One region of the Streptomyces sp. NPDC057694 genome, then DNA from elsewhere that is predicted to be linked to it. Evidence: riboswitches for the same ligand, from Rfam matches in the RefSeq annotation. Region 1 holds a riboswitch; the other holds the start of a gene.

Region 1 (11,168 bases):
GCCTCCAGGACCGCGCCGACGCGCAGCAGATTCCCGTCCGGGTCGACGAGCGCGAACTCCCGCATCCCGTACACCGTGTCGTCGGGCTCGACGAGCCGCGGCGTCGCGTACGGGTCGGCGCTCAGCCCGGTCGCGCGCCACTCCTCGTACAGCGCGTCGGCGATATGCGCGCCGCCGTCGAGCCGCAGGTACGCCCCGTGCGCCGTGGTCAGCGGGTCGGTGCGGGGCGCGTGGAAGAAGTGCAGTTCGGTGTCGTCGCGTACGAGGATCAGATAGCCGTCGTCGGGCAGGTGGGTGGTGGCCTCGAAGCCCAGGACCGCGTAGAAGTCGATGGTCACCGACAGGGTGCGGCTCGGCATGATGGGGGCGACGCGGCCGGTGAGGGCGGTGCGGGTCAAGAGGGGTCTCCCTGGGGCGCTCGGCAGGGGAGCCGATGTCGCCCGATAGAGTGCGGCTCCCACGATGACGTCCTTGACGGTGTTCCCGTCGATTCCGTCGATTCCGTCCATTCCGTTCTTCCGAGCATGACGCACCCGGCACGAGGTACCAGGCAGTGACTCCCGCGCATCCGACACCCGTGACGGTCGTAGGGATCGGCGCCGACGGCTGGCCGGGCCTGCCCGCCGTCTCGCGGGCCGCGCTCGCCGACGCCGAGGTGATCATCGGCGGCCCGCGCCAGCTGGCCCTGCTCCCCGCCGACGCCTGCCCCGCCGAGCGCGTCGCGTGGCCGTCGCCGCTGAGGCCCGCCGTGCCCGGCCTCCTGGAGCGGCACCGGGGCTCCCGGCTCGCGGTCCTGGCCAGCGGCGACCCCATGTTCTACGGCATCGGCCGCACGCTGACCGAGACGGCGGGCGCCGACGCCTTCCGGGTCCTGCCGCACCCGTCGTCCGTGTCCTACGCGTGCGCGCGCGTCGGCTGGGCGCTGGAGGGCACCGAGACGGTGTCGCTGGTGGGGCGCCCGGCGGACCGGCTCGCCGCCGTCCTGCACGACGGGCGCCGGGTCCTGGTCCTGTCGGCGGGCGCGGACACCCCGGCGACGGTCGCGGCGCTGCTGACCGACCGGGGCTTCGGCCCGAGCCGGATGACGGTCCTGGAACAGCTCGGCGCCGAGGCCGAGACGGCGCACGAGGGCGTGGCCGAGGACTGGACGCACCCGCCCGGCGACGCCCTGAACGTCATCGCCGTCACCTGCGTACGCGCCCCGGACGCGCTGCGCCTCGGCGCGGTGCCGGGGCTGCCCGACGCCGCGTACGAGCACGACGGGCAGCTCACGAAGCGCCACGTCCGGGCCGCGACGCTGGCCGCGCTCGCGCCCGCCCCCGGCGAACTCCTCTGGGACGTGGGCGGCGGCTCCGGTTCGATCGCCGTCGAATGGATGCGCACGCACCCGTCGTGTCGCGCGTACACCGTGGAACGCTCGCCGGAACGGGCCGGGCGGATCACCCGCAACGCGGCCCGCCTCGGCGTCCCCGGCCTGCACGTCGTGACGGGCGCGGCACCGGCGGCCCTGGCCGAACTCCCTTCCCCGGACGCGGTGTTCATCGGCGGCGGCCTGACCGCTCCGGGCCTGCTCGACGCCTGTTGGGAGGCGCTCGGCGCGGGTGGCCGGCTGGTCGCGAACACGGTGACGCTGGAGTCGGAGGCGCTGCTCGCCGACCACTACCGGCGCCACGGCGGTGACCTGACGCGGCTCTCGGTCGCGCACGCCGTGCCGGTCGGCGGCTTCACGGGCTGGCGTCAGGCGATGCCGGTCACCCAATGGTCAGCAACGAAGACAGCGAACACAGCAGGGACGGACCCCTCATGACGGTCTACTTCATCGGAGCGGGCCCCGGCGCCGCCGACCTGATCACGCTGCGCGGCGCGCGCAGGCTGGCCGCCTGCGAGGTGTGCCTGTACGCGGGTTCGCTGGTCCCGGCCGAACTCCTCGCCGAGTGCCCGCCGGACGCCCGCCTGATCGACACGGCGAACCTCGATCTGGACGCCATCGAGCGGGAGTTGGTCGCTGCCCACGAGGCCGGCCTCGACGTGGCCCGCCTGCACTCCGGCGACCCGTCGGTGTTCTCGGCGGTGGCGGAACAGATGCGCCGCCTGGACGCGCACGGCATTCCGTACGAGGTCGTCCCCGGCGTCCCCGCGTTCGCGGCGGCGGCAGCGGCCCTCAAGCGCGAACTCACCGTGCCCACGGTCGGCCAGACCGTCATCCTGACCCGCATCGCGCAGCAGGCCACACCCATGCCGCCCGGCGAGGACCTGGCGACGCTGGGCGCGTCCGGCGCCCTCCTGGTCCTGCACCTCGGCGCCCAATACGTGGACCGCATCGTCTCCGAGCTGCTCCCGCACTACGGCGCCGACTGTCCCGCCGCGGTCGTCGCCTACGCGAGCCGCGACAACGAACTCGTCCTGCGCGGCACCCTCGGCGACATTGCGGACCAGCTGAAGGCGTCCGGAGTCCGGCGCACCGCGGTGATCCTGGTGGGCCGCACCCTGGGCGCCTCCCAGTTCCGCGACAGCCACCTGTACTCGGCGGACCGGGACCGGCACGACTGCTGAGCCGGGAAACCCGGTACCGGCCCCGCCCGCCCGGGGCCTACCATCCCGCCATGCCCCGCCCCTACGGCTTCACCTACGACCAGCGCCCCGACGGCACCGTGACGATCACCCATCAGGGCCGCGCCGCCGGAACGCTGCGGGGCGCGCGGGCCGAGAAGTTCCTCGAGGAGGTCGAGTCGGGAGACGCCCAGCTCGTGATGGCGCGCTGGACCGGCGCCTACAAACACGGCAACGAACGCGCGGCGCGCAACCATCCCCGCAATCGCTGAAGCCGATGCACCGGCCGGGTTAGGTTGCCCGCATGGACGAGTTCGACGGGGTGGAGGTCCGCGCGTTCCCGGACGCGGCGGCCTTCGAGGAATGGCTGTCCGGGCAGCACACGCGGCGCGAGGGCGTGTGGGTGAAGGTGGCGAAGAAGGCGTCGGGGATCGCGTCGGTCACGGACGACGAACTGGTCGACATCGGCCTGTGCTGGGGCTGGATCTCCGGACAGCGGCGCGCCCTCGACGACCGCTACTACCTGCAGAAGTACGTGCCGCGGCGGGCGCGCAGCGTCTGGTCGCGGGTGAACGTGGAGAAGGTAGCGGCGCTGGCCGCGGCCGGCCGGATGCGCGAGCCCGGACTCGCCGAGGTGCGCCGCGCCCAGGACGACGGCCGCTGGGACCGCGCCTACGCCTCCCAGTCCACAGCCGCCGTCCCCGACGACCTGACGGCGGCCCTCGACGCGAACCCGACGGCCCGCGAAGCCTTCGACGCCCTCGACCGAACCGCCCGCTACCTGGTCCTGCTCCCCCTCCTCCAGGCAACCCCGGACAACCGCCGGGCCCGCCTGGACCGGGCGGTCAGGGACCTGGGCGACGCGGGGCGGGGCCGGGGCTGACGCGGGCTCCACGCACGTGGACCCCGACTCGGGGCGGTTACTTGAGGGGGCGCTGTTCCGGCTGTGCCGATGCGCGGGGGACACGCGGGGTACCGTCCCGGCCAGGGGCGGCCGTCGACGGGAACGGCCGGGATCGACGGGGGAGTCTCCATGAGTCTGTCGGGGCAGATCATTCCTTTGGCGGGCGTGGCGCTCGGCGCCGTCACGTCGTTTCTCGCGGGCAGCCTGAGCGAGCGGTCGCGGTGGCGGCGTGAGCAGTCCGTGCGGTGGGACGCGCGCCGCCTGGACGCGTACGCCGAGTACCTGCACACCGTCAAGGAACTGGCGGCCCGCTATCAACGCATAGCCGCCGGGCGGGGGTTGGTGACGGGCCCCGCACCGCTGGAACTCACCGCGGACGTCCTGGCCGAGATGAGCGCCCTTGAAGCCAGACGCTCCGCACTGACGGAGACCTGCGCCCTGCTGGGCGACACCGACACGAACACCGCGTCGAAGGCGCTGGACCACTGCCTGTGGCGGCTCGAACTCCTGGCCCGCGACGTGCCCACCGAGGTCGACCAGAGCTGGGAGCAGGCCTCCGCGGAGTTCCGGCAGGCCCAGCGTTTCTACATCGAGCACGCCCGCATCGGCCTGGGCGTACCCGGCCCGGCCAAACGGGACGTCCCCTGGCCCTCGGACTGGCGGCCCGTGCGCAGGGAGCCCTGAGGCGGCCCACCGGGGCGTTCGGGGCGGCGCGCCGTGTGTTTGAGTGGGCGCACCCCCTTCGTCCGAGCAAGCCCATGGAGCCCCCGTTGCCGCACGTACTCATCCTCGGTGGGACCACCGAAGGCCGGGAGCTGGCTGAGGTGCTGGACGGGCGGGTGCGGGTCACCAGTTCGCTCGCGGGGCGGGTCGCCGCGCCTCGGTTGCCGGTGGGGGAGGTGCGGGTCGGGGGGTTCGGTGGGGTTCCTGGGCTCGTTGACTGGGTGCGGGGACACGGGGTGGACGCTGTCGTCGATGCCACTCATCCGTTCGCGGAGCGGATCAGCTTCAACGCAGCCGGGGCCGCCGCCGAGGCCCGGGTTCCGTTGCTCGCGCTGCGGCGGGCCGGGTGGGTGGCACAGGATGGGGACGACTGGCGGGAGGTCGGGTCGTTGGGGGAGGCGGCCGAGGCCGTCGCCGGGTTCGGGCGGGTGTTTCTCACCACCGGGCGGCAGGGGCTCGCCGCGTTCGCGCACGTCGGCGGCGCCCACTTCCTCGTACGGGCCGTGGACGCGCCCGAGCCGCCGTTCCCGCCGCGCATGGACGTGCTGCTCGATCGCGGGCCGTTCACGCTGGAGGGGGAGCGGGAGGTCATCGCCCGGCATCGGATCGATGTGCTCGTGACCAAGGACAGCGGGGGCGCCGCCACCGCGCCCAAGCTGACCGCCGCCCGTGAGGCCGGGATTCCGGTCGTCGTCGTGCGGCGGCCGCCCGTGCCGCAGGGCGTGGAGGTGGCGGCCACCGTGGCGGAGGCCGCCGCCTGGGTTCAGCGGGTCGTGGGCGTCTCCGGGTAGCGGCGGGGCGTCCAGGCGATGGTGGCGCCGGTGCCGCGCGTCGTCGCCCGCGTCTGCGACGAGCCGATGATCAGCAGCGTACGCATGTCGACCTCGGCCGGGTCCAGGTCGGCCAGGCCCAGTACGCGGACCGACTCCTCCGGGCCGCCCACGTCCCGGGCGACCACGACGGGGGTGTCCGGCGCCCGGTGTTCGAGGAACAGCTCGCGGGCCTTCGCGACCTGCCAGGTGCGGCTCTTCGAACCGGGGTTGTACAGCGCCACCACCAGATCCGCGGCGGCCGCCGCGTGCAGCCGCTCCGCGATCACCTCCCACGGCTTGAGCCGGTCCGAGAGGGAGATCGTCGCGTAGTCGTGGCCGAGCGGAGCGCCCGCCTTCGCCGCCGCCGCGTTGGCCGCGGTGACACCCGGCAGGACGCGTACGGGAAGGTCCGCGTACCGCTCCTCGGAGGCGACCTCCAGCACGGCCGTCGCCATCGCGAAGACGCCCGGGTCACCGCCCGACACGACGGCCACCCGGCGCCCGCGCCGGGCCAGGTCCAGGGCGAACTCGGCGCGCTCCGACTCCACCTTGTTGTCCGAACCGTGCCGCCGCTGCCACGGCCGGACCGGAACCCGGTCCAGGTACGTCGTGTAGCCGACAAGGTCGTCGCAGTTCGCGAGGGCGCCGCGCGACTCGGGGGTGAGCCAGGGCGCGCCCGCCGGACCGGTGCCGACGACCACGACCTCGCCGCGCTCCGGCGCCCCGGCCGGTTCGGTCTCGACCCGGGACGGCAGCACCGCCACCGAGAAGTACGGGACCGAGTCCGGGTCGATGTCGGCGAGGCGGCCGGTGCGCTCGCCCGCCATGAACGCCCGCTCCACATACCGCGCGTCGTCGAGCCGGCCCGAACTCTCCAGCGCCGTACGGACCTTGGTGAAGGTACGGCCCAGCTTCATCACGACCGCCGAGTCCGCCGCCGCGAGCCGCGCCGCCAGCTCGTCCTCGTCCAGCGTGCCCGGTATGACGGTCAGCGTCTCCTTGTCCTCGCACAGAGGCTCCCCGAGCCGGGCCGCCGCCGCGCTGATGGAGGTGACACCGGGGATGACCGTCGTGTCGTAGCGGTCCGCGAGCCGCTTGTGCATGTGCTGGTACGAGCCGTAGAAGAACGGGTCGCCCTCCGCGAGCACCGCGACCGTGCGGCCCGCGTCCAGATGCGCGGCGAGCGTGGCCGCGGCCTCCGCGTAGAAGTCGTCGAGGGCGCCCCGGTAGCCGCCCGGGTGGTCCGTCGTCTCCACGGTGAGCGGATACATCAGCCGCTCCTCGATCTGGCCCTCGCGCAAGTACGGCGCGGCGATCGAGCGGGCGATGGACCGGCCGTGCCGGGCGCAGTGGTACGCGACGACGTCGGCCTCGCCGATCGCCTTCACGGCCGCCACGGTGAGCAGTTCGGGATCGCCGGGGCCGAGCCCGACCCCGTACAGCCTGCCCGTGGTCTCGGGGGTGGCGCTCATGCCCGGTCCTCCAGGATCTCCGCCTCGGTGGCGATCGCGTTCAGTGCCGCCGCCGTCATCGCGCTGCCGCCGCGCCGGCCCCGCACGATCAGGTGCTCCAGGCCCAGGCCGGACGCGGCGAGCGCGTCCTTCGACTCGGCCGCGCCGACGAAGCCGACCGGGATGCCGAGGATCGCCGCCGGACGCGGGGCGCCCTTCGCGATCATCTCCAGGAGGTGGAAGAGGGCGGTGGGGGCGTTGCCGATGGCGACGACGGAGCCCTCCAGGCGGTCACGCCACAGCTCCAGCGCGGCGGCGCTCCGCGTGGTCCCCAACTCGGCGGCGAGGGAAGGCACTTCGGGTTCGTTGAGGGTGCAGATCACTTCGTTGTCGGCGGGCAGCCGCTTGCGCGTGACGCCGCTCGCGACCATCCGGGCGTCGCACAGGATCGGTGCCCCCGCGCGCAGTGCCTCGCGGGCCTTCGCGACGACCCCGGCGGAGTACGCGATGTCCGCTACGAGATCCACCTGGCCGCAGGCGTGGATCATGCGGACCGCGACCTGGGCGACGTCGGCGGGCAGCGCGGCGAGGCCTGCCGCGGCCTCGGCGCGGATGGTGGCGAAGGACTCGCGGTAGATCGCCGCGCCGTCCTTCTCGTAGTCGTACAGGGACATGGGGTTCGGCTCTTTCAACTGGGTTGTGGGGTGGTGCGGGTGGTCGTGTCGTAGCCGCCGTCCGGGCGGGCCGTGATGTCGATGTACGTCGTCCCTGCCGGGTGGCCGCAGCGGCGGTCGCAGCCCGACCAGTACGTGGGCAGGGTCGGGTGGGCCTCGGCGAGGTGGGCTGTGGCGTCCGCGCGGACGTCGGTGTGGGACTTGGCGCAGCCCGGGCTGCCGATGCAGGCGCCTACGCGGGTCCAGGGGGTTTCGGGGTGCTGTTCCTCTTCGGTGGCGCCGGGGATGACGATGCGGCGCCAGGGGGTGACGCGGAGTTCTTGTGCGGGGAGTTCTGCGGCGCGGGCTACGAGGTCCGCCCACTGGTCGGGGGTGGCCGTACCGAAGGGGAGGGCGATGCCGGTTGTCGTCGGGTGCGCGTTCGTCGTGGCTGGTCGCGCAGTTCCCCGCGCCCCTACGGGGCGCTCTTCCACGCCGGGTCCGGCACATTCAGCCCCTCCGGCGTTTGAGGAGCGGGGTCCGGGGCGGAGCCCCGTGCCCGTCGTCGGGTGCGCGTTCGTCGTGGCTGGTCGCGCAGTTCCCCGCGCCCCTACGGGGCGCAGTCCCAGGCGACGGGACAGGCGGGCCGTCAACTCGCCTTCGGGCAAGCCGAGTTCAGAGACGCGCCACACCCGGCGATCGGAGACCTCCCTGGCCGCCTCCACAAAGACTTCAGCCGCGCTCACAGCAGCCCGCGCAGCGTCCTCGTACGGCACCCGGAACGCCACACCCCCGACGGAGAGGAGCCCGTCGCCCCCGGGCAGCCCCCGAAGAAGGACATCCGGGCCGAGCCCGGCGACATCCCCGCGACCGTCGTCCAGCGCGAAAAGGAACCGTCCGGACAGTTCGGGCGTGACGGAACTCGCGATCAGCGCCGCGTCGAGCCCGCGCAGCCACCCGCGTACGTCGACGTGCCCGCCCCCGTCGAGCCCCGACATGGGTGAGGCGACCACATTGCGGACCCGCTCGTGCGCGGGCGACGGCAGCAGCCCGGCCGCGCTCAGAGCGTCCGCCAACTCGCCGCCGCAGCCGTCCCGCAGCCCGCGCAGCTGAACGTTTCCCCGCGAGGTGAGATGGAGCACGCCGTCCCCGAGCCGCCCCGCGAGAGCGCCCAGCGCCCGCGCCTGCGTCACCGTCAGCACCCCGCCGGGAATCCGCACCCGCGCCAGGAAACCGTCGTCCGCCGCGTGCAGCCGCAGCGCGCCCGGGCAGGCGTCGCCCCGGGCGGGATCAGCGGATATGTGGGTGGGGGACATGCCGGGGAGCATACCCATGGGGCTGTGACGAGCGCCCCGTACCGGGGTGCGCACCGGCCCCGTACGATGGCCGCACAGACCAACATCGCCAGCGACGGCGACAGGGGAGGAAGCCGGTGCGAATCCGGCGCGGTCCCGCCACTGTGAGTCCCGTGCCCGGCACGGGATGAGCCAGGAACTCCTGCCGTCGAACGACCACCCGGGGCGCGGACACCCCGAGGAAGGCCAGCCGACGCATGCCCCAGCAGCTGCTGCTCCTGTCGACCTCCGACACCGACCTGCTCAGCGCCCGAGCGGCGAACGCCGCGGAGGACACCCCGGTCGAGTACCGCTTCGCGAACCCCTCCCGGATCAGCGTCGAGCACGATCTCGACGCGCTGCTCGACGGCGCGGGCCTGGTCGTCGTCCGGCTCCTGGGCGGGGTCCGCGCCTGGCAGGACGGCATCGACCGGCTGACCGCCGCCGGGGTGCCGCTGGTCGTCCTCACCGGTGAACAGGCGCCGGACGCCCAGCTGATGGCGGCCTCCACGGTGCCCGTCGGCATCGCCGCCGAGGCCCACAAGTACCTGGCGCACGGCGGCCCGGCGAACCTGGAGCAGCTCGCCCGCTTCCTCTCCGACACCGTGCTGCTCACCGGCCACGGCTTCGAGCCGCCGCAGCCCGCGCCCTCCTGGGGCGCCCTGGACCGGCCCGCGTCGCAGGCCGGCGGCCCCACGGTCGCCGTGCTCTACTACCGCGCCCACCACATGAGCGGCAACACCGCCTTCGTGCACACCCTGTGCGACGCGATCGAGGCGTCCGGCGCCCGCCCGCTGCCGCTGTACGTGGCGTCGCTGCGCACCCCCGAGCCCGAGCTGATCGAAGCGCTGACCGGCGCCGACGCCATCGTCACCACCGTCCTCGCGGCGGGCGGCACCCGCCCCGCCGAGGCGAGCGCGGGCGGCGACGACGAGGCCTGGGACGCGGGCGCGCTCACCGGCCTCGACGTGCCGATCCTCCAGGCGCTGTGCCTGACCTCGTCCCGCGCCGACTGGGAGGCGAACGACGAGGGCGTATCGCCGCTCGACGCCGCCACGCAGATCGCGGTGCCGGAGTTCGACGGCCGGCTGATCACCGTCCCGTTCTCCTTCAAGGAGATCGACGAGGACGGGCTGCCCGCCTACATCGGCGACCCCGAGCGCGCCGCCCGCGTCGCCGGGATCGCCGTCCGCCACGCCCGCCTGCGGCACATACCGGCCCGGGACAAGAAGCTGGCGCTCGTCCTGTCCGCGTACCCGACCAAGCACTCCCGGATCGGCAACGCGGTGGGCCTGGACACCCCCGCCTCCGCGATCGTGCTGCTCAAGCGGCTGATCGACGAGGGCTACGACTTCGGGGACACCGACGGGATCCCCGGCCTCGCCTCCGGCGACGGCGACGAACTGATCCGCGCGCTCATCGACGCGGGCGGCCACGACCAGGAGTGGCTGACCGAGGAACAGCTCGCGAAGAACCCGGTCCGCATCCCGGCCGCCGACTACAAGCGCTGGTACGTGACGCTGCCGCAGGAGCTGCGGGACGGTGTCGAGCGGCACTGGGGCCCGCCGCCCGGCGAGATGTTCCTCGACCGCTCCCGCAACCCCGAGGGCGACATCGTGCTCGCGGCGCTGCGGCGCGGGAACCTGCTGATCCTCATCCAGCCGCCGCGCGGCTTCGGCGAGAACCCGATCGCGATCTACCACGACCCCGATCTCCCGCCGTCCCACCACTACTTGGCGGCCTACCGCTGGATCGCGGCCTCCGCCGACGACGGCGGGTTCGGCGCCGACGCGATGATCCACCTCGGCAAGCACGGCAACCTGGAGTGGCTGCCCGGCAAGAACGCCGGCCTGTCCGCCGCGTGCGCTCCCGACGCGGCCCTCGGGGACCTGCCGCTGGTGTACCCGTTCCTGGTCAACGACCCGGGCGAGGGCACCCAGGCCAAGCGCCGGGTGCACGCCACGCTCATCGATCACCTGGTGCCGCCGATGGCGCGCGCCGACTCCTACGGTGACATCGCGCGCCTGGAGCAACTCCTCGACGAGTACGCGCAGATCGCGTCCATGGACCCGGCGAAGCTGCCCGCGATCCGGGCCCAGATCTGGACGCTGATCCAGGCCGCGAAGCTCGACCACGACCTGGGCCTGGAGGCGCGGCCCGACGACGACGGGTTCGACGACTTCCTGCTGCACGTCGACGGGTGGCTGTGCGAGGTCAAGGACGCGCAGATCCGCGACGGGCTGCATGTGCTCGGGCAGGCGCCGGGCGGTGCCGACCGGGTCAATCTGGTTCTCGCCATTTTGCGGGCGCGGCAGATCTGGGGCGGGAGTCAGGCTCTGCCGGGGTTGCGGGAGGCTTTGGGGCTGGACGAGTCGAAGGCGACCCGTACTGATGCTGATGCCGCTGAGTCGGCGGCCCGGGGCCTGGTCGAGGCGATGGAGGCCGCCGACTGGTCGCCCGAAGCGGTTCCGGCGGCGATTGCGCTGGCGTCACGGGGCTCTGCCCCGGACCCCGCTCCTCAATCGCCGGAGGGGCTGGATTTGGTTGCTGACATCCTGACCTTCGCCGCCCGCGAAGTCGTCCCCCGTCTCGACGCCACCACCGCCGAACTCGACAACTCCGTACGGGCGTTGGAGGGACGGTTCGTGCCCGCCGGGCCCTCGGGATCCCCGCTGCGCGGGCTGGTGAACGTCCTCCCGACCGGGCGGAACTTCTACTCGGTCGACCCGAAGGCCGTTCCC
Region 2 (11,168 bases), on a different contig from region 1:
CTGAGCGCCCGCCCGCCGCAGATCGCCGTGCCCGACTACGCCCAGCCGTACGACGTGGAGACCGCCCGACTCGGTTCGTTGCTGGCCGACATGAGCGACGAGGAGTGGCGGTCCCCGGTCCAGCTGGAGTGGTTCGAGGGCGACGATTCCGCCACCCACCGGACGTCCGTGTCCGGAGTACTCGGCCATCTCCTCGCGGTGGACGGCTCGGTGTCCCGTTCACTGGGTCTGCCGGACCCCGTGCAGCGGGCGCAGGACCTGTCGTCCGATCCGGAGACACGGACCAAGGCGCTGTGGCAGCAGACGGAGCAGGACCGCGAGGCGACCGGCGCGTCCGGTGACGAGAGCCCCGACCCTGTCCGGCGTGCCTGGCGGGACCACGCCTACGAGCTGATCCGCACCTGCTCGTTCAGCGGCAACGGAGTGGCCGACATCGCCGTGCCCTACGGGGACGACGTCGTCCTGCCCCTGCGCCTGGCCCTGCTCGACCGGGCCTTCGAGACCTGGATCCACGCCACCGACATCGCGGACGCCGTGGACCATCCGTACCCGCCTCCCGTGCCCGAGCACCTGCGGACACTCATCGGGGTCGCCGTGCAGATGCTCCCCGCGATCCTGGCGGCGCGCAGGCAGGCGGGACTGGCGTCGCCGCCGCTGCCTCTCACACAGCCGGACGCGTCGCCGCGCAGTGTGCGCCTTGAGATCGAGGGCGAGAGCGGAGGCGACTGGTACCTGCCGTTGGACGCCGCCGACGGCCCGGCGGGCCCGGACAACTGCGTCAGCCACATCGTCCTGCCCGAAGTGGCGTTCTGCCGGGTCGCGGCGGGCCATCTCGCCCCACGAGAGGCGGCCACGGGCCAACAGGGCGACCCCACGGCCGTCGTCGAGCTGCTGTACGCGATGGCGTCGATGAGCCGTCTCTAGGCTCGGCGCGGCCATGGGGCATGGCCGGTTCCCCCGTTGCGTCGTCCCGCCCGCTGTAGTGGCATCGACCCGGCGGCCGATGTCACACCGCAGAACCGCTTCGGCCGCGACAGGGCGACGCCGATCAGGGAGGGGCGATGCCGGAGAACGAGGCTTCCGCGTCATTCTCGGCGAGCGGCGAGATCGGCGTCGTGGTCGCCGGGGGCGGGGCGCGGGGCGCGTACGAGGCCGGCATGCTGGCGACGCTGCTGCCGGAGCTCGACCGGTTCGGGCAGCGGCCGACGTTGTTCACCGGTACCAGTGCGGGAGCGCTCAACGCGGTGCTCTTCGCCTCGTTCGCCCACCTGCCCGCCCACCAGGCCGCCGACGAAGTGGTCGCGGCCTGGCAAGGACTGACGAAGGATCAGGTCTTCAGGCCGTTCCTGCTGACGGCCCTGCCCTCGATCCTGCGGCAGTGCCTGACCAGGGTGGTGAACCCGTCCAGCGCGCCCCTGGCCGGCCTGCTCGACACGAGCCCCCTGCGGACCACGCTGCGGACGAAGGTGGACTGGAACCAGCTCCACGCCAACCTGGCCGACGGCGCGGTACAGGCGGTCGCCGTGGCCACGACGGCCTTCGGCAGCGGCCGTACCGAGGTCTTCGCCGAGGGACCGGCAGCAGCGAGGCTGCCGGCCTCCGACGCCGACCGGGCGGTGGACTACACCCGTACCGTCCTGAACGAGGACCATGTGATGGCGTCCGCCGCGATTCCCGTGGCGTTCCCGCCCGTCAGGATCGGACCGGCCGGCTGCTGGTACATGGACGGCGGTGTACGCCTCAACGCCCCCATCAAGCCGACGATCTCGCTCGGCGCGCGCCGCGTCGTGATCGTCGCCACGACACCGTTGCGCGATCTGCCGCACTCCACGGACTGCCAGGACGAACCCGTGCCGTCCGTCCAGGACGTCGTCGCCCAGATCCTCACCGGCCTGATGGGCGATCGCATGGTGGAGGACACGCGGACGCTCGGCAAGGTCGACGAGCTGCTCGAGTCCGGGGCGAAACGGATCAGCCCGCGCGGACGCCCGTACACCGTCATCGAGTACCTCTTCGGTGGCCCACTGCCCGGCCAGGCGGACCAGCTCGGCGAGAAGGCGGAGTACGTACTGGACACCAGTTTCCGTGGAGTGCGCCGCCTGACCAACCCCGACCTGATGTTCCTCGCCGCGCTCCTGGGCCCGGGACAGAGCCGGGGCGAACTGCTCAGCTACCTGTTCTTCGAACCGGAGTTCATCGGCGAGGCCATCAAGCTCGGCCAACGGGACGCCCGGATCATCCTGGACGAAGCGGGCGACGACCCGGGCAAACTGTGGCGCACCGACGCCGCGTAGGGCCCGTCCGGCGGACCGTGTGACCGCCACCGATCCGGGCCGCCGCCGAAAGGGCGGGCAGCCGCACTGCACAATGCAGGAATGGATCAGAGGGATCAGACGGATCACGCGGCGCGCGCGGACGACTCGGACCGCGCGGACGACGCGGCGGTCATGAAGGTCGTCGCCGCGGCCGTGATCGAGGACGGGAAGCTGCTCGTCGTCAGCAAGCAGGCCGCGCCGGACGTGTTCTACGTGCCGGGTGGCAAGCCCGAGCCGGGGGAGCGGCCGGAGGAGACCCTGAAGCGAGAACTCGCGGAGGAGTTGGGTGTCTCGACCGGGCCGCTCGAACATCTCGCGGTGGTCGAGGAGCGGGCGGCGCTGGAGGGCGTACCGATGCACCTGACCGTCTTCTCCACGCACCTCGTCGGGGAGCCGGTCCCGGCAGCCGAACTGGCCGCCCTGCGCTGGACCGACGGGCACGACCCGGACCTGCGGCTCGCCCCGGCGGTCGAACACCACCTGGTGCCGCTCCTGCGGACCATGGGCAGGCTCGGGCCGTCGGCGCGGATGGCATGATGACCGAGGACAAGGGCGACAGCCGCCCGAGGAAACCGGTGTGAATCCGGTGCGGTACCGCCACTGTGATCGGCGAGCGGATCCCGACGAGCCACTGCCCCGCGCGGGTGGGAAGGCCGGGACGAGCGCGGACCCGAGAGCCAGGAGACTCACGCTGTCGCCTCCTCGAAGCACCCCGGGGCGGAACTCCCCGGCGAGAGGAAGGACGCGGCATGCCTGAGCGGCTCGCCGACGAGACCGACGAGACCGGGTCGACGGAGGACCGGACGGTCCCGTGCCGGGTGGTGGTGTGCCGCGACTGCTGCTGCGGCACCGTCAAGGTCGACGCCGATCACGCGGCCCAGACCGCGCGGCTGCGCCAGATCGCCCCGGTCCGGATCTCCGAATGCCTCGACGTGTGCGAGCAGGCCAACGTCGTCGTCGTACAGCCGTCGACAGCCGGCCGGGCGGCTGGTGCCCGGCCGGTGTGGCTCGGGCTCGTCAACGACCGGGACGCGACGGAAGACATAGCGGACTGGGTACGGGCGGGAGGACCCGGTGTCGCGGCCCGGCCCGACATCCTCGACCTCTATCTCATCCAGCCCCCGCGCCGCGCTCCTCTCACGCCATGACCGCCGAGGTCCCGCCGGAGCAGGTCGCCGAGGCGCTGCGCGACGTGGCGCGGCTCGGTGGATTCTTCGCCCTCGACACCGTCGCGCCCGCGCCGTTCCACGAACGGGGCGGCGCTCTTCGCGACGGGTTCGCAGACCGGGCCCGAGCCGTCAACGACCGCTTCGGGACGGCCGAGACACGCGTCGGCGTCTCCGTCGCGCACCTGGGACTCGCGGCCCGGCTCTGGTCGCCGGTCCTCGCCTGCGCTCTCGTGCACGGGATCGTGCCGACGATGAGCGGCGTGGAGTGGTCCGGTGACGGGACGGACCTGCGCCTTGTCGGCCCGCGGGGACGGCTCGCCGCCCGCCTGCCGTCGCCCCTGGAAGCCGTCCTCGCGGAGGCCGACGGCGTGCTGAGGGAGGTCGAGCGCGGCCTCACGGTGAAGGTGGCACCGGGCCTGCTGGCCGGCAACTCCGCGTCCGCGCTGGTCGGTTCGGCGGCGCAACTGCTGAGAACCCGGCCCGCCCTGCGCGGCCCGCTCACCCGCCTGACGCGGGAACTGCTGGACACGGGCCGGCTGCGCGGCACCGGCCGGATCACCGGGCCCGGTCCGACCTTCCGCCGCAACAGCTGCTGCCTCTACTACCGGGCCCCGGGCGGCGGGAAGTGCGGGGACTGCTGCCTGACCCCGTGACCGACCGCGGGCCGGGCAGCAGGGCGGATCAGTCCCCGACCCGCGTGTCCCGCTCCTGGAACGCGTCCAGGATCCGCTCGGCGGCCAGTGTCGCGGTGAGCTCGCCGTCCCTGACCCGCTGCTCCAGACCGGGCGTCACGGCCCGCACCGCGGGATCGGCGTGCAGCCGGCCGAGAAGCTCGTCGCGCACCATCGTCCAGGTCCAGTCCACCTGCTGCGTACGGCGCCGCTCGGCGAGCCGCCCCGTCGAGTCGAGGAGCGAACGGTGCTGCTCGATCCGCTCCCAGACCTGGTCGAGCCCGCTCTCCTCACGGGCGCTGCACCACAGCACAGGAGGCGTCCAGAACGCGTCCTTGCCGTGCATCAGCCGCAGCGCGCCCGACAGTTCCCGCGCCGCCGACCGCGCGTCACGCTCGTGCGGCCCGTCGGCCTTGTTCACCGCGATGACGTCGGCCAGCTCCAGGACACCCTTCTTGATGCCCTGCAACTGGTCGCCGGTCCGCGCCAGCGACAGCAGCAGAAACGTGTCGACCATGTTCGCGACAGCCGTCTCCGACTGGCCCACGCCGACCGTCTCCACCAGGACGACGTCGTACCCGGCGGCCTCCATGACGACGATCGACTCCCGGGTCGCCTTCGCGACACCCCCGAGCGTCCCGGCCGTGGGGGAGGGGCGTACGAAGGCGGCCGGATCGACCGCCAGCCGCTCCATCCGCGTCTTGTCGCCCAGGATGGAACCGCCCGTCCGGCTGGACGACGGATCGACCGCGAGCACGGCCACCCGGTGGCCGAGCCCGGTCAGCAGGGTGCCGAACGCGTCGATGAACGTCGACTTCCCCACCCCCGGCACCCCGCTGACGCCGATCCGGCGGGCCCGGCCGCTGTACGGGAGCAGCTCGGTCAGCAACTCCTGTGCGAGCCGCCGGTGCTGGGGGCGGGTGGACTCGACGAGCGTGATCGCCCGCGCGACGACCGCCCGCTTCCCGGCGAGGACACCCTTGACGTACGTATCGAGATCGATGGGCACACCGTCACCGGCTCACTCGTCGCCGTGCCCGAGGTTCGCCGCCAGGCGCGACACCAGGTCGTGGGCGGCGTCCGGGATCACGGTGCCGGGCGGGAACACGGCCGCCGCGCCCATCTCCAGGAGCGTGGGCACGTCCTGCGGCGGAATCACCCCGCCCACCACGATCATGATGTCCTCGCGTCCCTCCTCGGCGAGCGCCTCGCGCAGCGCCGGTACGAGGGTGAGGTGCCCGGCGGCGAGCGACGACACCCCGACGATGTGCACGTCCGCCTCGACGGCCTGCCGCGCCACCTCGCCCGGGGTCTGGAACAGCGGGCCGACGTCGACGTCGAAGCCCAGGTCGGCGAAGGCCGTCGCGATCACCTTCTGGCCGCGGTCGTGCCCGTCCTGGCCCATCTTGGCGACGAGGATGCGCGGCCGGCGCCCCTCGGCCTCGGCGAACTCGTCGACGCGGCCGCGGGTCCGGTCCACGGATCCGGACTCCCCTGCTTCGTTGCGGTACACACCGGAGATCGTACGGATCTGCCCCGCGTGCCGGCCGTAGACCTTCTCCAGCGCGTCCGAGATCTCGCCGACCGTCGCCATCGCGCGCGCCGCACGCACCGCGAGCTCCAGGAGATTGCCGTCACCGTCCGCCGCCCTCGTCAGCGCGTCGAGCGCCTCCTGGCAGGCCGTCTCGTCCCGCTCCTCGCGCAGCCGGCGCAGTTTGGCGATCTGCTGGGAGCGCACCGAGGAGTTGTCGACCTTGAGGACGTCGATCTCCTCGTCCGAGTCGACGCGGTACTTGTTGACGCCGATGACGGGCTGCCGTCCGGAGTCGATCCGCGCCTGCGTGCGCGCGGCCGCCTCCTCGATGCGCAGCTTCGGGATGCCCGCGTCGATGGCCTTGGCCATGCCGCCCGCCTCCTCGACCTCCTGGATGTGCTGCCAGGCACGGCGCGCGAGGTCGTAGGTCAGCTTCTCCACGTACGCGCTGCCGCCCCACGGGTCGATGACCCGTGTGGTGCCCGACTCCTGCTGGATGAGCAGCTGGGTGTTGCGGGCGATGCGCGCCGAGAAGTCGGTGGGCAGCGCGAGCGCCTCGTCGAGCGCGTTCGTGTGCAGCGACTGGGTGTGGCCCTGCGTCGCTGCCATCGCCTCCACGCAGGTACGCGTGACGTTGTTGAACACGTCCTGCGCCGTCAGCGACCAGCCCGATGTCTGCGAATGGGTGCGCAGCGAAAGGGACTTGGAGTTCTTCGGGTCGAACTGCTTCACGAGCTTCGCCCACAGCAGGCGCGCCGCGCGCAGCTTGGCGACCTCCATGAAGAAGTTCATCCCGATCGCCCAGAAGAAGCTCAGACGCGGCGCGAACGCGTCGACGTCGAGCCCCGCCTCCCGGCCCGCCCGGATGTACTCCACGCCGTCCGCGAGGGTGTACGCCAGCTCCAGATCGGCCGTCGCACCCGCCTCCTGGATGTGATAGCCGGAGATGGAGATCGAGTTGTAGCGCGGCATCCGCTGCGACGTGTAGGCGAAGATGTCGGAGATGATCCGCATCGACGGCTTCGGCGGATAGATGTAGGTGTTGCGGACCATGAACTCCTTGAGGATGTCGTTCTGAATGGTCCCGGCCAGCTTCTCCGGCGGCACGCCCTGTTCCTCGGCCGCCACGATGTACAGCGCGAGCACGGGCAGCACCGCGCCGTTCATCGTCATCGACACGGTCATCTTGTCCAGCGGGATGCCGTCGAAGAGCTGCCGCATGTCGTAGATCGAGTCGATGGCCACGCCCGCCATGCCGACGTCGCCCGTCACCCGCGGGTGGTCGCTGTCGTAGCCGCGGTGCGTCGGCAGGTCGAAGGCGACGGACAGGCCCTTCTGACCGGCGGCGAGATTGCGCCGGTAGAACGCGTTGGACTCCTCGGCCGTGGAGAAACCCGCGTACTGACGGATCGTCCAGGGCTGATTGACGTACATCGTCGGGTAGGGGCCGCGCAGGTACGGGGCGACACCCGGGTACGTGCCGAGGAAGTCCAGGCCCTCCAGGTCCTCACCGGTGTACAGCGGCTTGACGGAGATGCCCTCGGGCGTCTCCCACAGCGGGTCGGCGCCGTCGCCCGCGCGCTTGAGGGCGCTGCGCCACTCCTGCGTCGCGGTGCCCGGCGCGGGGCTGCCGAGGCCGATCGTCGAGAAGTCGGGGACTCCGGAGGCGTCAGGGGCGGTCATCGGGACACTCCCATGCGGTCGAGCGTGGCGCTGAGTACGTCGACGGCGTCGCAGCCGGCGAAGACGAAGCTGTCGGGGGCGGCGGTGGTACCCGGTCGGCCCGCGAGGAACACGTGCCGGGCGCCCGCCTCCCGCAGGGACCGCGCGGCGGACTCGGCCTGCTCCGCGTAGACCGCGTCACTGGAGCACAGGCACGCTTCCCGCGCGCCGCTCTCCTCGAAGGAGCCGTCGGTCACCGGCTCGATGCCGCCCGCCTGGAACAGATTGGCCGCGAAGGTCGTGCGGGCGGTGTGCGCGGCGGCGGGACCCAGCGCCGCCAGATACACCCGGGGGCGCTGTCCGGTGGCCGCGAGGTGCGCGTCGGAGCGGGCCCGCAGCGCCTCGAACGCCTCGTCACGGCGTACGCGCGGCAGCCCGCCGGACGGCCGCGGCGCCGACGGCGCACGGACCACGGGCTTCTCGGCGAGATGCGGGAACTCACTGACGCCGGTGATGGGTTCGCGCCGCTCGGCCAGCCGACGGGCGCGCACCGACCAGGTCTCGGCGAGCCGCTCGCCCACCAGCCCGGAGCGCAGGGCCGCCGCCTGGCCGCCCTCCCGCTCGATGGTCTGGAAGAACTCCCAGGCGGCGTGCGCGAGTTCGTCGGTCAGGCGCTCCACGTACCAGGAGCCGCCCGCCGGGTCGATGACCCGGGCCAGGTGCGACTCCTCGATCAGAATGGTGGAGGTGTTGCGGGCGATACGGCGGGCGAACGCGTCCGGCACGCCGAGCGCGTCGTCGAACGGCAGCACGGTCACGGCGTCGGCGCCGCCCACTCCCGCCGCCAGCGTCGCGACCGTCGAGCGCAGCATGTTCACCCAAGGGTCGCGGCGCGTCATCATCACCGGGGACGTCACCGCGTGCTGAACCTGCGCCCCGCTCTTCGGCGCCCCGCACGCCTCGGCCACCCGGGCCCAGAGCCTGCGCGCGGCACGGAACTTGGCGATGGTGAGGAACTGGTCGGCCGTCGCGGCGTAGCGGAACTCGACCTGGGCGAGGGCCTGCTGGACGTCCAGGCCCGCCTCGGTGAGCTGCCGCAGGTAGGCGACGCCCGTGGCCAGCGACGCGCCCAGCTCCTGCGCGGCCGAGCCACCGGCCTCGTGAAACGGGAGGGCGTCCACGGTCAGGGCGCGCAGCCCCGGATACCGCTGTGCGCACAGCAGGGCGAGTTCGGCCGCGGGCTCGATGTCGTACGACTGTCCCGTGCGGGCTTCGAGGCCCAGCGGGTCGGCGCCCAGGTTGCCCCGCGCCGCGTCGGCGGCGACGCCTCTGTCCTCGTACAGGCGCAGCAGTTCGCGGGCGGCGCTCTCGTACTCGGCGCCCGCGTCGAGCACCACGGGGGCCAGGTCCAGGTGGACACCGTCGAGCGCGGCGGGCAGCGCCGACACGGGGAAGCCGCCGCCGTCGCCCACCGTCAGCCACAGCGACGTGACGCCGTTCTCCAGATCGGCGAGGACCGCGGCGGACTCGGGGAGCACATGGCGCTGGCGCACGTCCCAGCCGCCGGCCGTGTTCCCCTCGGCGCGGCCACCGCGCACGAACGGCGGGAAGCCGGGCAGGCCGACCGGGGGAGCGGCATCGTCGGACGTGTAGAGGGGACGAGCGCGCAACCCGTCATCGAGCGTGGTGGACAGGGCGTCCTCCGCCTCGCCGGCCGAGACTTCCCTGCCCGACTTGCGCAGGACACCGGCGACAAGTTGCTGCCACTGATCATGCGTCGCGTCAGGGAATTCGGCTGCCAAGGAGAGCCCGTCGTCAGGCAGGACCGTCATGTTCGGATGCTAAGGCAGCGTGCAGAAGAGCAGCAGACGACACACATGTGACCTTGTTCTCCTTGTCTTGCGCGCGTAGATCGCCTACGGCCGGTTTCGAGGCCCCCCAGTGGCTGGCTCCGGGGCCCGCCGCACCAGCGCGCCCGCCTCCTTCACGAGGACGTGCAGATGCGGCCATGAATCGGCGAACCGCGTCAGGTCACGGACCGTCACACCGCTTGCCGGGAGGAGGGGCTCCGCGGGAAGGAAGTGGACACTGGTACCGGTCGTCCCGTCGTCGGGGACCGGTCGCAGGCCGGTGGTGGGGCTGCCGTGTTCGTACCGCTGGGTCCAGGATCCGTTGTGGCGGCGGTTGGTGTGGACGAGCCAGGTGCTGAGCGCCGCCACGGTGGACATGCCCCGCCGAGGGTTTCCGTCGGGCAGCGGCGGGGTGTCCGGGTGGTCGAAGAAACGGAGGTCCTTCGTCGCCATGACCGGCTTCTTCACGATCTCGCCCTGTTCGTCGAGACGTGTGTCGGTGCCTCGTCCGTCGTCCACGACGGCGACGGACCCGTCCGGGTGGACGGTGACGGAGCAGTGCCCACCGCCGCCGCTCTCCGCCTCGTCCGCCGCGTAGGCGACGACCTCAAGGATCAGATGCAGGGTGCCGCCGGGGGCGAAGGCGACGGGGTCCCGGCGGACGTGCGCGAGATGCCCGACATCGACGGTGCTCGCCCAGTCGTGCGTCGTGTTGCGCCAGGTGGCCCTTGCGGCTCTTGGTGAATCCATCCGAGAAGTATGCGGCGCAAGGGGGCTCCCGTTCCGTGCACGGGGGTTCGTTCAGAATCCGATGGCCTCCCGGAGCAGTAGGACGGTGCCGCGGTCGGGGAGGTACTCGCCGTTGAGGATGAGGAGGCGGTTGATGACGCTGGGATACCCGTGGGCTTCCTGGGTTCGGGTGGATTCCAGGGGCAGGCAGTGGTCCTCGACGCGGCGCAGTGCGGTGTCGAGGTCGGGCACGATCTTCTGTGCGCCGACGACCCAGATCGCACGGGCGGCGCCGCCCGCGTTGCCGGGCAGCTGACTGCCGCTGCCCGAGGCGATGACCAGGGAGCCGGTCTCGGTGACGGCGTGAACGCTGTTCACGATGATGTCGGGGCTCGCGGCCAGCCGGCGGATCTCGTCCGCCTGGGTGGCACGGTCCATGGCCAGGAGGCGTGGCCTGATGGCGTCGTAGCGGCCGCTGTCGTTGATGTCCTCGGCGATGCCGGACAGCCGGAGGGTCTCGCTGGCGCCGGTGAACACACTGGCGCCCTCGGGGACGAGGTTCTTGATGTGGGCGCGCGCGGCGGCGACGTCGTCGAGGATCTCCACGGTGAAGCCGTGCAGGGTCAGCGCGGAGGCCGTCCGCTCCAGGCGCTGTGCGGACGCCGCTTCGGTGAACGGCGTAGCCGGTGATGAGGTGGTGGTCATGGTGGGCTTTCCTGTTCGCTGGATGACGCTTTCGACGAGCAGTGCGACACCTTCGACAACACAGCCCGCCGGAATGTGAGGTCCGGGTACGCCGCCTCACATTCCGGCGTGCTGTGCTGTCGTACTGGCAGAGACAGACGCGACCGGAGGAGCCGCCGTCACCATGCCCACCCCACCCGAGCCCGGCCGGCCGGAACCGTCGGACGACGAGACATTGAGCCAGCGGCGCCAACTGGTCGGCCTGGCCTACCGGTTGCTCGGCTCCGTGGCCGAGGCCGAGGACGCCGTCCAGGAGACGTACAGCCGCTGGTACGCCCTGTCCCCGCAACAGCGGGACGCCATCGACAACCACGACGCCTGGCTGACGACGGTCACCGGCCGCGTCTGCCTCAACCTGCTCGGATCGGCGCGGGCCCGCCGGGAGACCTATGTGGGCGAATGGATCCCCGAGCCGCTGCCCGGGCAGACGCGGTGGGTCAGCGGGCGGCCCGGCGCCGCGGTGGTCGACCCGGCGGACCGGGTCACCCTGGACG

The links. Region 1 has a riboswitch for cobalamin ahead of cobN (cobaltochelatase subunit CobN). Riboswitches for the same ligand answer to the same signal wherever they lie in the genome.
Region 2: another riboswitch for cobalamin. It lies ahead of ACFVDP_RS08900 ((2Fe-2S) ferredoxin domain-containing protein); the one in region 1 lies ahead of cobN (cobaltochelatase subunit CobN).

What each region holds. Positions count from the first base shown of each region.
Region 1 covers NZ_JBHVIX010000027.1:68,595-79,762, forward strand. The annotation lists gene ACFVDP_RS36970 (bleomycin resistance protein) at 1-398, opposite strand, end outside; gene cbiE (precorrin-6y C5,15-methyltransferase (decarboxylating) subunit CbiE) at 554-1,807, shown strand; gene cobM (precorrin-4 C(11)-methyltransferase) at 1,804-2,553, shown strand; gene ACFVDP_RS36985 (hypothetical protein) at 2,604-2,822, shown strand; gene ACFVDP_RS36990 (YdeI family protein) at 2,855-3,433, shown strand; gene ACFVDP_RS36995 (hypothetical protein) at 3,584-4,138, shown strand; gene ACFVDP_RS37000 (cobalt-precorrin-6A reductase) at 4,213-4,968, shown strand; gene ACFVDP_RS37005 (precorrin-2 C(20)-methyltransferase) at 4,941-6,461, opposite strand; gene ACFVDP_RS37010 (precorrin-8X methylmutase) at 6,458-7,114, opposite strand; gene ACFVDP_RS37015 (cobalamin biosynthesis protein CobG) at 7,129-8,409, opposite strand; cobalamin riboswitch at 8,488-8,613, shown strand; gene cobN (cobaltochelatase subunit CobN) at 8,646-11,168, shown strand, end outside.
Region 2 covers NZ_JBHVIX010000002.1:428,460-439,627, reverse strand. The annotation lists gene ACFVDP_RS08915 (anti-sigma factor family protein) at 1-924, shown strand, start outside; gene ACFVDP_RS08910 (patatin-like phospholipase family protein) at 1,062-2,294, shown strand; gene ACFVDP_RS08905 (NUDIX domain-containing protein) at 2,376-2,852, shown strand; cobalamin riboswitch at 2,881-3,003, shown strand; gene ACFVDP_RS08900 ((2Fe-2S) ferredoxin domain-containing protein) at 3,065-3,463, shown strand; gene ACFVDP_RS08895 ((2Fe-2S)-binding protein) at 3,460-4,137, shown strand; gene meaB (methylmalonyl Co-A mutase-associated GTPase MeaB) at 4,166-5,164, opposite strand; gene scpA (methylmalonyl-CoA mutase) at 5,177-7,372, opposite strand; gene ACFVDP_RS08880 (methylmalonyl-CoA mutase family protein) at 7,369-9,183, opposite strand; gene ACFVDP_RS08875 (ATP-binding protein) at 9,268-9,951, opposite strand; gene ACFVDP_RS08870 (LUD domain-containing protein) at 10,003-10,635, opposite strand; gene sigJ (RNA polymerase sigma factor SigJ) at 10,799-11,168, shown strand, end outside.